One region of the Streptomyces sp. NPDC100445 genome, then DNA from elsewhere that is predicted to be linked to it. Evidence: riboswitches for the same ligand, from Rfam matches in the RefSeq annotation. Region 1 holds a riboswitch; the other holds the start of a gene.
The links. Region 1 has a riboswitch for ZMP and ZTP ahead of ACIQVT_RS04060 (bifunctional 5,10-methylenetetrahydrofolate dehydrogenase/5,10-methenyltetrahydrofolate cyclohydrolase). Riboswitches for the same ligand answer to the same signal wherever they lie in the genome.
Positions count from the first base shown of each region.

Region 2: linked by a shared signal. The riboswitch ahead of ACIQVT_RS11565 (glycine hydroxymethyltransferase) and the one ahead of ACIQVT_RS04060 (bifunctional 5,10-methylenetetrahydrofolate dehydrogenase/5,10-methenyltetrahydrofolate cyclohydrolase) in region 1 are both predicted to bind ZMP and ZTP.

Region 1 is NZ_JBIVZV010000001.1:911,392-918,967, reverse strand. Features, by position in the region: gene ACIQVT_RS04085 (TetR/AcrR family transcriptional regulator) at 1-23, shown strand, start outside; gene ACIQVT_RS04080 (hypothetical protein) at 57-395, opposite strand; gene ctaD (cytochrome c oxidase subunit I) at 392-2,074, opposite strand; partial or broken gene ACIQVT_RS04070 (RNA polymerase sigma factor) at 2,124-2,624, shown strand; gene ACIQVT_RS04065 (CU044_5270 family protein) at 3,034-4,014, shown strand; gene ACIQVT_RS04060 (bifunctional 5,10-methylenetetrahydrofolate dehydrogenase/5,10-methenyltetrahydrofolate cyclohydrolase) at 4,061-4,909, opposite strand; ZMP/ZTP riboswitch at 4,936-5,016, opposite strand; gene ACIQVT_RS04055 (nuclear transport factor 2 family protein) at 5,105-5,470, opposite strand; gene ACIQVT_RS04050 (hypothetical protein) at 5,641-5,943, shown strand; gene ACIQVT_RS04045 (S-(hydroxymethyl)mycothiol dehydrogenase) at 6,137-7,225, shown strand; gene ACIQVT_RS04040 (MBL fold metallo-hydrolase) at 7,225-7,576, shown strand, end outside.
Region 2 is NZ_JBIVZV010000003.1:560,542-568,117, reverse strand. Features, by position in the region: gene ACIQVT_RS11585 (PLP-dependent aminotransferase family protein) at 1-810, shown strand, start outside; gene ACIQVT_RS11580 (hypothetical protein) at 882-1,718, opposite strand; gene ACIQVT_RS11575 (hypothetical protein) at 1,836-2,240, shown strand; gene ACIQVT_RS11570 (glutathionylspermidine synthase family protein) at 2,254-3,438, shown strand; ZMP/ZTP riboswitch at 3,540-3,630, shown strand; gene ACIQVT_RS11565 (glycine hydroxymethyltransferase) at 3,663-5,117, shown strand; gene trpS (tryptophan--tRNA ligase) at 5,219-6,232, shown strand; gene ACIQVT_RS11555 (2'-5' RNA ligase family protein) at 6,392-6,976, shown strand; gene ACIQVT_RS11550 (SDR family NAD(P)-dependent oxidoreductase) at 6,998-7,576, opposite strand, start outside.

The DNA.
Region 1 (7,576 bases):
GCTGGCGGCCGCGCGCCGTCTGACGCACCGGCCGGCCCGCCCCGTCGCCCGCCGCGCTACCCGGTGGCGGCCAGTGCCAGCAGGGCCGTCGCCGCCAGCACCGCGCAACCCAGCACGCAGCAGGCCAGCAACCGCGCGCACAGCGCCCGGTACCGCGCCTCGTACGTCAGCCGCAGCTCCTCCGCACGCTCCGCCGTGCGGCACCACGAGAGCCGGGCCAGCGCCAGGTACTCCTCCTCGAACCGTCGCTCCACGTCCTCCCGCTGGCTGTCGGTGAGCCAGCCCAACCGGGAGCTGAGCCGCACCGCGGCGGTACGGCCCTCCTCCCGGGCGGCGGCCAGCAGCAGATGTCCCTCGACCTGCCGGACGAGGGCGCGCTCGTCGTGGGTCGTCACCGCGCCACCAACTCCTCCTCCGCCGCCGTCACTTCGGGGTGGTGCAGGTCGAACGCCGGGGACTCGCTGCGGATCCGCGGCAGGGTGCGGAAGTTGTGCCGCGGCGGCGGGCAGGAGGTCGCCCACTCCAGTGAACGGCCGTAGCCCCACGGGTCGTCCACGCCGACCGGTTCGCCGTACCTGGCGGTCTTCCACACGTTGTACAGGAACGGCAGCAGCGACGAGCCGAGCAGGAACGAGAAGACGGACGACACCGTGTTGAGTGTGGTGAGCCCCTCCACGGCGAGGTAGTCGGGGATCCGGCGCTGCATGCCCTCGGCGCCCAGCCAGTGCTGGACCAGGAAGGTGCCGTGGAAACCGATGAACAGCGTCCAGAAGGTGATCTTGCCGAGGCGCTCGTCCAGCATCTTGCCGGTGAACTTGGGCCACCAGAAGTGGAAGCCGGAGAACATCGCGAAGACGACCGTGCCGAACACGACGTAGTGGAAGTGCGCCACCACGAAGTAGCTGTCGGAGATGTGGAAGTCGATGGGCGGCGAGGCGAGCATGACGCCGGTCAGCCCGCCGAAGAGGAACGTGATCAGGAAGCCGGTGGCCCACAGCATCGGTGTCTCGAAGGAGAGACTGCCCCTCCACATCGTGCCGATCCAGTTGAAGACCTTCACACCGGTCGGGACGGCGATCAGGAAGGTCATGAAGGAGAAGAACGGCAGCAGGACCCCGCCGGTGACGTACATGTGGTGGGCCCACACGGTCACGGACAGGCCGGCGATCGCGATCGTCGCGGCGATCAGCCCCAGGTAGCCGAACATCGGCTTGCGGCTGAACACCGGGATCACTTCGGAGATGATCCCGAAGAACGGCAGCGCGATGATGTACACCTCCGGATGGCCGAAGAACCAGAAGAGGTGTTGCCACAGCAGAGCTCCGCCGTTGGCGGCGTCGAAGACGTGCGCGCCGAACTTGCGGTCCGCCTCCAGGGCGAACAGCGCGGCGGCCAGCACCGGGAAGGCCAGCAGGACCAGCACACCGGTCAGCAGCACGTTCCACACGAAGATCGGCATGCGGAACATGGTCATGCCGGGGGCGCGCATGCAGATGATCGTGGTGATGAAGTTGACCGAGCCGAGGATCGTGCCGAAGCCGGAGAAGGCCAGACCCATGATCCACATGTCCGAACCCACCCCCGGCGACCGGACCACGTCGGACAGCGGGGCGTATGCGAACCAGCCGAAGTCGGCGGCACCCTGCGGGGTGAGGAAGCCGGCCACCGCGACGAGCGAGCCGAACAGGTACAGCCAGTAGGCCAGCATGTTCAGCCGCGGGAACGCCACGTCGGGCGCGCCGATCTGGAGCGGCATGATCCAGTTCGCGAAGCCCGCGAACAGCGGGGTGGCGAACATCAGCAGCATCACGGTGCCGTGCATCGTGAACAACTGGTTGTACTGCTCGTTCGACATGATCTGAAGGCCCGGCCGGGCCAGCTCGGCGCGCATGAGCAGCGCCATCACGCCGCCGACCAGGAAGAACGCGAACGCGGTGACCAAGTAGAGCGTGCCGATCGTCTTGTGATCGGTGCTGGTGAGCCACTGTACGGCTCTGGTGTCTCTGATCCTCTTCACGCCCCGCCTGTGTCCGCGGCGGCGGCGCCGGTCACACTCGCGGGACGCGAGGAGCATCACGGAAGAAGGGTGTGACGATCCGGGGACTGCCGGACACGAACCGAGCATGAGCAACGACGAGATCTTCGCCGCTGCCTATCGCGAGCACTACTGGGCGGTCAGCCGCTATGTCGCGCGGCGACTTCAGGGGCGGACCGGCGAGGTGGAGGAAGTGGTGGCGGAGGTGTTCACGGTCGCCTGGCGGCGCCGGGCCGACCTGCCGGCCGCGTCGCTGCCCTGGCTGTACGGGGTGGCCCGCAACTGCCTGGCCAACGCGGTACGCGGCTACGGGCGGCGGCGCCGGCTGGTGGACCGGCTCGGCAACGACGAGGCCGCGCACGGCCGGCACATCACGGCCGGCCCCGACGCGGAGGCGCCGGGCGCCTGGGTGCACGACGCCCTCGACCGGCTCTCCCCGGCCGACCGGGAGGTGCTGCGCCTCGCCGCCTGGGAGGAACTCGGCGCCGAGGAGATCGCGGTCGCCCTCGGCTGCGGCCACCGCGCGGCGGTGATGCGCCTGCACCGTGCCCGCCGCCGGCTCCGCGCCGAGATAGACCGCCTGACACCCCCGGACGCCCCACCGCGTCCGGGCCCGCGGCCCGCGTCCCGGCCCACCGAGACCCCGCCCACCCCCTCGGGCCCCGCCCGGACCACGGCGCCGCGCTTCGTCGGCACCCGGGCCCCGGGCCCCGCCGACCCGGCCACCCCGACGCCGCCCACCGACCACCCAACCCCGCCGAAGCCTGCCGGCGGGGCGGGCGCGCACCGCCAGGCCACGGGCCCGGTCCGGGTCGCGCCGCCCAACCCCGCAGCCGGGGCCGACCTGAACTCCCAGCCCACCGATCCCGACCGCATCGCGGCCCCGCTGCCCGCCGGTGTGGCTGTTCCGGGGTCGGCCCTCGCCGGGGCGGCGCCGTCCGTCGCCTCGGCGTACCCCGTGCCCATCGCCGACGCATGCCCGTGCGAGGACCCCCGACATGCCTGACGAACTCGATCTCCTCCGCCACGCCAACCCGGTCCCGGCGGACGGTCCCGATTTCGCCGACGGTCCGCTGGGCCACCGTGCCGAGCGGCAGCTGGAGCGGCTGTTGCACCGGCCCGCACCGGCGCGACGCGCCCCGCGCGTCCGGCTGCTGTGGGGCCTGGCCGCCTCCGGTGTCGTCCTGGCGACGGCGTCGGCCGCGCTGCTCGGCGGCCTGGACGGCCAGTCCGCCGTCGCCGCGCCCCGTCCCCTGGCCGTCCACGCCCGGTCCACGCCCGTACCGCTGGCGGAACTGGCGGAGATGGCCGAGGCCGCCGCGGCCGACGGCTCGCCGGGCCTGCGCAAGGGCACGCACATGCAGTCGTGGAGCCTCGGCATGGCCGACAGCAGGCCGCCCGTCACCCTGCCCGAGGAGCGGGTCGTGCGCTGGCGCGCGGACGACAGTCACACCGAGCTGGTCGTGGCGACCGATCCGCGCCGTCCGGGCCGCCCGGTCCTCACCGACGAGGGTGACGATCCGCGCCTGGTGGCCGACGGCCACGTCCTCAGCCGGGTCACGTATCCGCCGAGCTGGAGCGACGCCCCGCCCGAGGCGCCCCCGCCGCACACGCCGGCCGCCCTGCGCGCCTACCTGGCCGAGACCGTGCACACGGACTCCTTGGACACCCCCGAATTGTTCGAGGGCGTGCAGGAGTTGCTGAGCCACTGGACGCTGGGCGGCCGCGAGTCCGCGGCGCTGGTCCGGGTACTGGAGGACGCCCACGGGCTGCGGCCTGCCGGACGGGTGACGGACCGCCTGGGCCGGCCGGGGCAGGCGTACGTGTACGGGGGCGCGGGCGAGGGCGGCCGGCGGATGCTGATCCTCGACCCGCGCACCGGTGCCGTCCTCGGCCTGGAGACCACCTTCACCCGGGACGACGAGGAGTACGGGGTGAAGGCGGGGGACGTGATGGACTACCGGGTGTGGATGCGCTGACCACGGGGGGTCGGCCCGGCGCCGGCCCCCGTGCGGGCCCGCTCCGTCACACGCCGAGCTGCCGGGCGGCGGCGTCCACGGTCTGCTCCAGCAGCGTGGCGATGGTCATGGGACCGACGCCGCCCGGTACCGGCGTGATCAGCGCGGCCCGCTCCACGGCAGAGTCGAAGTCGACGTCGCCGACGTTCCCCGGGTTGTAGCCCGCGTCGACCACGACCGCCCCGGGCTTGACGTCCTGCCCGCGGATGAGCCGCGGACGGCCGACGGCGGCGACGACGATGTCGGCCTCGCGGACCGCCGCAGACAGGTCCCGGGTGCGCGAGTGGCAGTACGTCACGGTCGCGTCCCGGGCCAGCAGCAGCATCCCCACCGGCTTGCCGAGGATCGCGCTGCGGCCGACCACGACGGCCCGCTTGCCGGCCGGGTCGACGCCGTACCCGTCCAGCAGCCGCATGATGCCGCCGGGCGTGCAGGAGACGAATCCCGGCAGGCCGAAGCTCATCGCGGCGAACGAGGCGAAGGTGACGCCGTCGACGTCCTTCTCCGGGGCGATCGCCTCGAACGCGGCCCGCTCGTCGACGTGCTCGCCCACCGGGTGCTGGAGCAGGATGCCGTGCACCTCCGGGTCCGCCGACAACTCCCGCAGCTTCGCCACGAGTTCGGCGGTGGTCGTGTCGGCGGGCAGCGCCACGTGCCGGGATTCCACACCGGCTTCCCGGCAGCGGTTGCGCTTCATGCGAACGTATGTCACCGAGGCAGGGTCCTCGCCGACCAGCACGGTCGCGAGACAGGGCGCGGTGCCGGTGCGGCCGGTGATCGCGGCGGCCTTCTGCGCGGCGTCCGCGACGACGCGGCGGGCGAGCGCGGTACCGTCCATGAGGCGGGCCTGGGTCATGCTGCACACTCCTGGGCTGGGATCGAGTCTCTCGCCCAGGCGCGCGGCATCCACCACGGGCCGCTCCCCGGTGGTTCTCCACCTCAGCGCCAGTCACGGCCCGCGTACAGGGTAACCGAGTGTGCGTACGACGCCCGGCTCCGCGTGTTCCTCCTCGGGATGCTGCCGGACGTGCCGGACGTGCCGGGCCGGGGGCTACTCGTCCCAGGCCTGCACCATGAGCTGGTCGGCGATCTTCCCGTCCCGCAGGGTGATCATCGACTCGGAGAGCACGCGGGTGCCGTCCGCGTACTCGCAGGCCTCGCTGTAGGCGGCGTGTTCGCCCTCCACGACGCACCGTTCGAGCCGGTGGGTCATGTCACGGCTGTAGACGTCGTCCAGCAACTCGGCGATCTGGCCCCGGCCGTGCAGGACGGTGGGGCTGCTGGGCTGATGCTGGTGGTCGACGATGCGGATCTCCGCGTCGTCCGTGTAGAGCGACAGAAGGGTGTTCCCGGTGTTCCCCTCTATGGCCCGGCGCAGTGTCTCGGAGTCGAACGAGGACCCCGTCGCGGTGCCCATGGTGACCTCCTTCAGGCGCCCGCGGCCCGACGAGGGCGGGCCGCACGGACCCCACCTCCGAGGCTCCTCCGCCCGGACGGCCACGGCAAGTGCGGCGGCCGGCTCCGCCTCACGGGTGAGCTGGGCCCACCGCCCGTGTCCGGCCGGGGCCCGCGCCCGTTGGTGAGGGCATGATCTCAACACGACGTATCGCCGCCGCCGTCGGTCTGGCCGCCGGGATCGCCGGCCTCGCCGTTCCGTCGGCGAACGCGGCAAGCGCCGGCGCACCGCTCGTCGAGAAGCTCGGCGCGCTGTCCACGCTGGACTCCCTGCCCGGCGCCGGCCTCCCCGCGGCGGAGCAGGAGCGGGTGCCGCGGGTCACCGACCAGCTCGGGGCGCTCCAGCATCTCAAGGAGCTGAACCAGCTGAACCAGGTGGAGCAGGTCCTCGCGCCCGCCGCGCCCGTGCTGGGCCTGGTCTCCGCCATCCACTGAGTCCGCTCCCCGACAAGAGGGCCGTCCCGGGCCGGGGCGGCCCTCCGCGCTGCCGGGCCCCGTCCGGCGGCGCGCGGTGCCGCCCGGGGTACGGGGCCCGGAAGGATCCACCGCCGCCCTCGTGGAGCGTCCCGTCGCCGAGCGGCGGCGCGTAGGGTCGGCAGCGAAGGTTTTCGAAGGAAGGGGCCAGGCCATGGCGCAGGAAGTACGCGGCGTGATCGCACCGGGGAAGGACGAGCCCGTACGGCTCGAGACGATCGTCATCCCGGACCCGGGACCCGGTGAGGCCGTCGTGCGCGTCCAGGCCTGCGGGGTCTGCCACACCGATCTGCACTACAAACAGGGCGGCATCTCGGACGACTTCCCGTTCCTGCTCGGCCACGAGGCCGCCGGTGTCGTGGAGTCGGTCGGCGCCGGTGTCACCGATGTCGCCCCCGGCGACTTCGTCGTCCTGAACTGGCGTGCCGTGTGCGGGCATTGCCGGGCCTGTCTGCGCGGTCGGCCCTGGTACTGCTTCGACACCCACAACGCGCGGCAGAGGATGACCCTCGCCGCGACCGGGCAGGAACTCTCCCCGGCACTGGGGATCGGCGCGTTCGCCGAGAAGACGCTGGTGGCGGCCGGCCAGTGCACCAAGGTGGACCCGGCCGTCTCCCCGGCGGTCGCCGGGCTGCTGGGCTGCGGGGTGATGGCCGGCATCGGCGCCGCCGTCAACACCGGGAACGTCGGCCGCGGCGACTCGGTCGCCGTCATCGGCTGCGGCGGTGTCGGCGGCGCGGCCGTCGCCGGAGCGTACCTGGCGGGGGCCTCGAAGGTCATCGCCGTGGACATCGACGACCGCAAGCTGGACAAGGCCCGCACCCTCGGCGCCACCCACACCGTCAACTCCCGGAGCACCGACCCGGTCGAGGCGATCCGCGAACTGACCGGCGGGTTCGGCGCCGACGTGGTCATCGACGCCGTCGGCCGGCCCGAGACCTACCAGCAGGCGTTCTACGCCCGCGACCTCGCCGGCACGGTCGTCCTCGTCGGCGTCCCCACCCCCGAGATGAAGCTCGAACTGCCCCTGCTCGACGTCTTCGGCCGCGGCGGTGCCCTGAAGTCGTCCTGGTACGGCGACTGCCTGCCCTCCCGGGACTTCCCCATGCTGATCGACCTCCACCTCCAGGGCCGTCTCCCGCTCGACGCGTTCGTCACCGAGACCATCCGGCTCGACGAGGTGGAGAAGGCGTTCGACCGGATGCACCACGGCGACGTGCTGCGCTCGGTGGTGGTGCTGTGATGGCCGCCCGCGTCGAGCGCCTCGTCACCGCCGGCCGGTTCACCCTGGACGGCGGCACCTGGGACGTCGAGAACAACGTGTGGCTCGTCGGCGACGATCACGAGGTGATCGTCATCGACGCCGCCCACGACGCCGAGGCCGTGATCCGCGCCGTCGGCGACCGCCGGCTCACCGCGATCGTGTGCACCCACGCGCACAACGACCACATCGACGCGGCGCCGGAACTGGCCGACCGCACCGGCGCGGTGATCTGGCTCCACCCCGACGACCTGCCGCTGTGGCACCTCACCCACCCCGACCGCGAGCCCGACCGGCACCTCACGGACGGCCAGGTCATCGAGGCCGCCGGCG
Region 2 (7,576 bases), on a different contig from region 1:
GGCGTCGAGGCGGTGGCGGTCGAGTCGTACGGCCTCGACGTGTACTGGCGGCTGCTGGGGAACGCCGGCCTCGCCACGCCCGCGCTGCCCTACGACGAACTCGGCACCGACCCGCGGGCACCGGGCGACGCGGGCGCGGTCCTGCTCACCCCCGCCCACCAGTTCCCCATGGGCACCGCCCTGCACCCCGACCGCCGGGCCGCCGTCGTCGACTGGGCGCGCCGCACCGGCGGACTGGTGCTGGAGGACGACTACGACGGCGAGTTCCGCTACGACCGCCAGCCCGTCGGCGCCCTCCAGGGCCTGGACCCCGACCGGGTCGTCCACCTCGGCACCGCCAGCAAGTCCCTCGCCCCCGGACTGCGCCTGGGATGGATGGTGCTGCCACCGGCCCTGGCCGAGGAGGCGACCGCGGCGAAGGGCCACACCGACACGGTGGGCGCCCTGGACCAGCTCACCCTCGCCGAGTTCCTCACCTCCGGCGCGTACGACCGCCACGTCCGCTCCGCCCGCCTGCGCTACCGGCGCCGCCGCGACGCCCTCGCCGAGGCCGTCGCCGGCCACGCGCCGGGCGTGCGGGTCACGGGCATCGCGGCCGGCCTGCACGCGGTGCTGCGCCTGCCGCCGGGCACGGAACAGCCGGTGGTCCGGGCCGCCGCCCGGCAGGGCCTGGCCCTGCACGGCCTCGCCTTCCACCGCCACCCCCAGGCCCGCGCCACCCCCCTGGACGCCCTGGTCGTCGGCTACGGCACCCCACCGGACAGCGCCTGGGCCGACACCCTGCGCGCCCTGTGCCGGGTACTGCCGTAGGCCCTGCCCGACCATTCGCGACCGCCGCGCGACGCAAGACAGGACCCAGGGACCACGCCGGTCCCGCGTCCTCAGCTCTCCGCCGCCGCCGGTGCCTCGCCGAAGCGGGCCAGCAGCAGGGCTCCCGCCACCGCCACCGCGAAGCCCAGGGCCGCCAGCCAGCCCAGGCCCTCCCGGGTCCGGTCGCCGAGCCAGACCACGCCCACCGCGGCGGGGCCGAGCGTCTCGCCGATGACTATGCCGGCGGTCGCGGTGGTCACCGAGCCCCGCTGGAGGGCCGAGGTGAGCAGCAGGAACGCGGCGCCGCCGCCGAGCAGCAGGGCGTACGTCGCCGGGTTGGTGAGCAGCTCGGCCGGGTGCAGGGAGTCGATCAGCCGGACCGCCACCTCCACCACCCCGAACCCGAACCCCGCGCCGAGCCCCAGGAGCAACGCCCGGGTCCGGCCCGTCAGGCGCCCGCCGGCCGCGCTGAGCAGCAGCACCCCCACCGCCACCGCGACCATCGCGTACCGCAGCCAGCCGGGCCCCTCCCGCTCGCCCTCCGCGCCCGAGGCGAGCCCCAGCAGGGCCAGTCCCGCGCACACCACGCCCACCGCGGCCCACTCGACCCCGCTCAGCCGGACCCGCAGCAGCCGCGCCGCCACCACCGCCGTCACCGCGAGGCTCGCCGCCAGCGCCGCGCCCACCGCGTAGATCGGCAGCGATCGCAGGGCCGCGATCTGGAGCAGGAACCCGAGCCCGTCCAGCGCGAGCCCGGCCAGGTACCGCCACTGCCGCAGCGCCCGCAGCAGCAGCGCGCCGGACCCGCCGTCACCACCGTCCGCGTCGGCGACCGCCGCGCGCGCGGCCACCGCCTGGAGCACCGTCGCCGTACCGAAGCAGACCGCCGCGCCGAGGGCGCACACCATTCCGAGAAGCACGCAGTGACTCTAGGCGAGCGTGGACGCGGGGGTCGCCGGTGCGGGTGCGCACACCGGTCCCTAGGCTGTCGGCCGGAGACAACGGCGGACGGCGGAGACACCACCATGACGGACACACGTCGGCGACTGCGGTCCGGCACGGTCGTCCTCGGCGGGATGGGCCTGCTGGCCGCCGCCCTCACGGCCTGCTCGTCCGAGCCGGACAAGCGCTGCGTCGACCGCGACAGCCACAGCCTCGCCAAGGGCTACAAGGTCGTCTCCGACAAGAACTGCGGGACCGGCGCGACCTCGTCGAGGACGGGCGCGGGGCGGAAGACCGCCGGGAGGTCGCCGCGCGGGTCGGCCGACGCCGCCTGGTACTACGAGGGCGACGAGGAGCACGGCTGGGTCGACGGCGGCTCCTTCACCGAGCCCGGCCGGAGCGGCGGCGGTTCGTCGGACGACGACCACCACGGCAGCGGGGTGCACCGCGGCGGCTTCGGCGGCGGCAAGGGCGGCTCCGGCGGCTGACGGGGACACGAGCATGGAACGCCGCACCATCACCCCGCGCCCAGGCTGGCAGCGCACCGTCGAGGCACAGAGCCTGATCTACCCCCTCACCCGCCACCCCGACGGCTCCCTGCGCCCCTACTGGGACGAGAGCGCCTACTACGTCTTCTCCCCGGACGAGGTCGAGGCGCTGGAGGAGACCGTCGCCGATCTGCACCGCATGTGTCTGGCGGCGGCCGGGCACATCGTGGCCGAGGACCGGTTCGCCGACCTCGGCATCACCGACCCGCGGGTGGCCGCCGCCGTCGCCGAGTCCTGGCACCGCCGGGAGGAACTGCCGTCCGTGTACGGCCGCTTCGACCTGCACTACGACGGCACGGGACCGGCCAGGCTGCTGGAGTACAACGCCGACACCCCGACCTCCCTGGTGGAGGCCGCCGCACCGCAGTGGTTCTGGATGGAGGACCGCTTCCCCGGCGCCGACCAGTGGAACTGCCTGCACGAACGGCTGGTCGACGCCTGGCGCGCCCAGGCCGCGCTCCTGCCGCCCGGCAGCCCCCTGCACTTCGCGCACTCCTCGGCCGACGAGCTCGGCGAGGACCTGATGACGGTCGCCTACCTGAAGGAGACCGCCGAACAGGCCGGCCTGAGAACCGACTGGCTCACCATGGAGGAGATCGGCTGGGACACCCTCTCCGGCCGCTTCGTCGACAACCGGCTCGGCTTCATCCGCGCCCTGTTCAAGCTCTACCCCTGGGAATGGCTCACCACCGACGCCTTCGGCCGGCACGTCCTGGACACCCTGGACAACGGCGGCGGCACCGGCACCACCCTGTGGATCGAACCCGCCTGGAAGATGCTGCTGAGCAACAAGGCCCTGCTGGCGGTCCTCTGGGAGCTGTACCCCGGCCATCGCAATCTCCTGCCCGCCTACCTGGACGGCCCCCGAGAGCTGGCCGCGACCACCGGCTACGTCGCCAAGCCGCTCCTCGGCCGGGAGGGCGAGGGCGTCACCGTGCACGAGCCGGGCGCGCCCGCCGCCGTCCGGGAAGACCCCTGCTGCTACCAGCGGCTCGCGCCCCTGCCCGCCTTCGACGGCAACCACGTCGTCCTCGGCGCCTGGGTCGTCCGGGACGAGCCGGCCGGCCTCGGCCTGCGCGAGTCCGCCGGCCTGATCACCGACGGGTACGCCCGCTTCCTGCCCCACGTGATCCTCTGACCCACCGGGCACCGGGCACCGGGCACCGGGCACCGGGGCCGGCCCGCTCGCTCGCATGGTGGACGCGCACCCGGCGCCGTCCGGTGCGCCGGGTAGGCTGACGAGCGGGCCGTGACTGGCGCGCTTGGGATGGGACGGACCATCGGGGAGCGGTCCGAGCCGGAAAGAGTGCCGTGCGCCTGGGCCGAACGTGAACGCTGTACGCACGCCGTCCGGAGGTCCCGATGCCCGAGAATTCCGCCCCCCTCTCCACCGAGTCCACGGCCTTCCGCGCCGCCCTCGACGTGGTCCGCGCCGTCGAGCCGCGCGTCGCCGACGCCATCGGCCAGGAGGTCGCCGACCAGCGCGAGATGCTGAAGCTGATCGCCTCCGAGAACTACGCCTCCCCGGCGACCCTGCTCGCCATGGGCAACTGGTTCAGCGACAAGTACGCCGAGGGCACCGTCGGCCGCCGCTTCTACGCCGGCTGCCGCAACGTCGACACCGTCGAGTCCCTCGCCGCCGAACACGCCCGCGAGCTGTTCGGCGCCCGCCACGCCTACGTTCAGCCGCATTCCGGCATCGACGCCAACCTCGTCGCCTTCTGGGCCGTCCTCGCCGACCGCGTCGAGGCGCCCTTCCTGGAGCGGACCGGCGTCCGCCAGATCAACGACCTGACCGACGCCGACTGGGCCGAGCTGCGCCGCGCCTTCGGCAACCAGCGCATGCTCGGCATGTCCCTGGACGCCGGCGGCCACCTCACCCACGGCTTCCGCCCGAACATCTCCGGCAAGATGTTCGACCAGCGCTCCTACGGCACCGACCCGGCCACCGGCCTGATCGACTACGACGCCCTGCGCGCCCAGGCCCGCGAGTTCAAGCCGCTGATCATCGTCGCCGGCTACTCCGCCTACCCCCGGCTGGTGGACTTCCGGCGCATGCGGGAGATCGCCGACGAGGTCGGCGCCACCCTCATGGTCGACATGGCGCACTTCGCCGGTCTGGTCGCCGGCAAGGTCCTCACCGGCGACTTCGACCCGGTGCCGCACGCGCAGATCGTCACCACGACCACCCACAAGTCCCTGCGCGGCCCGCGCGGCGGCATGGTGCTGTGCGACGACTCCCTGAAGGACCAGGTCGACCGGGGCTGCCCGATGGTCCTCGGCGGTCCCCTCCCGCACGTCATGGCCGCCAAGGCCGTCGCCCTCGCCGAGGCCCGCCGGCCCGCGTTCCAGGACTACGCCCAGCGGATCGTCGACAACTCCCGCGCGCTCGCCGAGGGCCTGATGCGCCGCGGCGCCACCCTGGTCACGGGCGGCACGGACAACCACCTCAACCTGATCGACGTGGCCACCTCCTACGGCCTCACCGGCCGGCAGGCCGAGGCGGCGCTCCTCGACTCGGGCATCGTCACCAACCGCAACGCCATCCCGGCCGACCCGAACGGGGCCTGGTACACCTCCGGCATCCGCGTCGGCACCCCCGCGCTCACCACCCGCGGCCTGGGCACCGCCGAGATGGACGAGGTGGCCGGGCTGATCGACCGCGTCCTGACCGCCACCGAGCCGGGCACCACCAAGTCCGGCGCCCCCTCGCGCGCCGCCCACGTCCTGGAGGAGAAGGTGGCGCGGGAGATCGCCGGACGCGCCACCGACCTGGTCGCGGGCTTCCCGCTGTACCCGGAGGTCGACCTGGGCTGAGCGGCCCCGGCACCCGCTCGGGGAACCGCGCCGCCGGCCCGTCCCGGCCCGCGGTTCCCCACCGCACCGAAGCTCCCGCACTCTCTGCGACAATGAAAAACATGGCCACTGACCGACCCCGCGTGCTCTCCGGAATCCAGCCCACCGCAGGCTCGTTCCACCTCGGCAACTACCTCGGCGCCGTCCGCCAGTGGGTGGCCCTCCAGGAGTCCCACGACGCGTTCTACATGGTCGTCGACCTGCACGCGATCACGGTGCCGCAGGACCCGGCCGAGCTGCGGGCCAACACCCGCCTCGCCGCCGCCCAGCTGCTCGCCGCCGGCCTGGACCCGGACCGCTGCACGCTGTTCGTGCAGAGCCACGTCCCCGAGCACGCGCAGCTCGCCTGGGTCATGAACTGCCTGACCGGTTTCGGCGAGGCCAGCCGGATGACCCAGTTCAAGGACAAGTCCGCCAGGCAGGGCGCCGACCGCGCCTCCGTCGGCCTGTTCACCTACCCGGTCCTCCAGGTCGCCGACATCCTGCTGTACCAGGCCAACCAGGTGCCCGTCGGCGAGGACCAGCGCCAGCACATCGAGCTGACCCGCGACCTCGCCGAGCGGTTCAACGGCCGCTTCGGCGCGACGTTCACGGTCCCGGAGCCGTACATCCTGCGCGAGACGGCGAAGATCTACGACCTCCAGGACCCGACGGTCAAGATGAGCAAGTCGGCGTCCACGCCGAAGGGCCTCATCAACCTCCTGGACGAGCCGAAGGCCACGGCGAAGAAGGTGAAGAGCGCGGTCACCGACACCGACACGGTGATCCGCTACGACCCCGAGAACAAGCCGGGCGTGTCCAACCTGCTCACCATTGTCTCCACGCTCACCGGCAAGCCGGTCGCCGAGCTGGAGCGGGAGTACGAGGGCAAGATGTACGGCGCGCTCAAGACCGACCTGGCCGAGATCATGGTCGAGTTCGTGACGCCGTTCCGCGAGCGCACCCAGCAGTACCTGGACGACCCCGAGACGCTCGACTCCGTCCTGGCCAAGGGCGCCGAGAAGGCGCGCGCCGTCGCCGCCGAAACACTCGCTCAGACGTACGACCGCGTGGGTTTCCTGCCCGCCAAGCACTGAGGCGCACGACCGCACACATGTCCCGGCGGGCGGAGCGCTGCACATCACTCGCGGTGCGCCTGCCGACGGGACACCCGTGGCCGTACAGTCGATAGCCGACGGCCGGGACGGGACGGCCGGGACGACGACGAACGCGACGAACGCGACGAAGGAGATGACGTGGGGACCGTAACGATCGGCGTGTCGATCGCGGTCCCGGAGCCTCACGGCAGCCTGCTCCAGGAGCGGCGCGCGGGCTTCGGCGACGCCGCGGCTCACGGCATCCCCACGCACGTCACGCTGCTGCCGCCGACCGAGGTGGACGAGGCGGACCTGCCGGCCGTCGACGCGCACCTCGGCGAGGTCGCGGCGGCCGGCCGACCGTTCCCGATGCGGCTGTCCGGCACCGGCACCTTCCGGCCCCTGTCGCCCGTGGTGTACGTCCGGGTCGTCCGGGGCGCCGAGACGTGCGCCCGGCTCCAGAGCCGCGTCCGCGACGCCTCCGGCCCGGTGCCGCGCGAGCTCCAGTTCCCCTACCACCCGCACGTCACGGTGGCCCACGGCATCGACGACGCGGCGATGGACCGCGCCTTCGAGGAGCTGGCGGACTTCGACGCCGAGTGGTCGTGCACCGGCTTCGCGCTCTACGAACAGGGCGCCGACGGGGTGTGGCGCAAGCTGCGCGAGTACACCTTCGGCTCAGCGGTGGTCCCGCCCCAGGCCGGCCACGCGGACGTCGGTCACGGCACGCCGGCCGGCCGCTGACCGTACGCGGCCGGCCCCCCGTCACACCTCCAGCCGGCGGTACAGCGCGCGCGGGGCGTGCCGCAGCGCCCACATCACCGGACGCAGGACCCCCGGCACCCACACCGTCTCCGAGCCCCGGCGCAGGCCGAGTTCGACGGCGGTGGCGACCGCCTCCGGCGTGGTGGAGAGCGTGGACCGGTGCCGTCCGGCCGTGCCCCGGCTCCGCACGGGCCCGGGGCGCACCACCATGACGCGCACACCGGTGCCGTGCAGGGCGTCGCCCAGGCCCTGGGCGAAGACGTCGAGGCCCGCCTTGCTGGAGCCGTAGATGAAGTCGCCGCGTCGGGCGCGTTCGGCGGCCACGGAGGACAGCACGACCAGGCAGCCGTGCCCCTGTGCCTGGAGTGCCTGGCCGGTGACCAGCCCCGCCGAGACGGCCCCGGTGTAGTTGGTCCGGGCGACCCGCACCGCGCGGAGCGGGTCACGTTCGTCGTGGGCCTGGTCGCCGGGGACGCCGAACGCGAACAGCACCATGTCGACCGGGCCCTCGGCGAACACCTTGCCGAGGTCCGTCTCGTGGGACTCGGGGTCGAGCGCGTCGAAGGCGGTGGTGCGCAC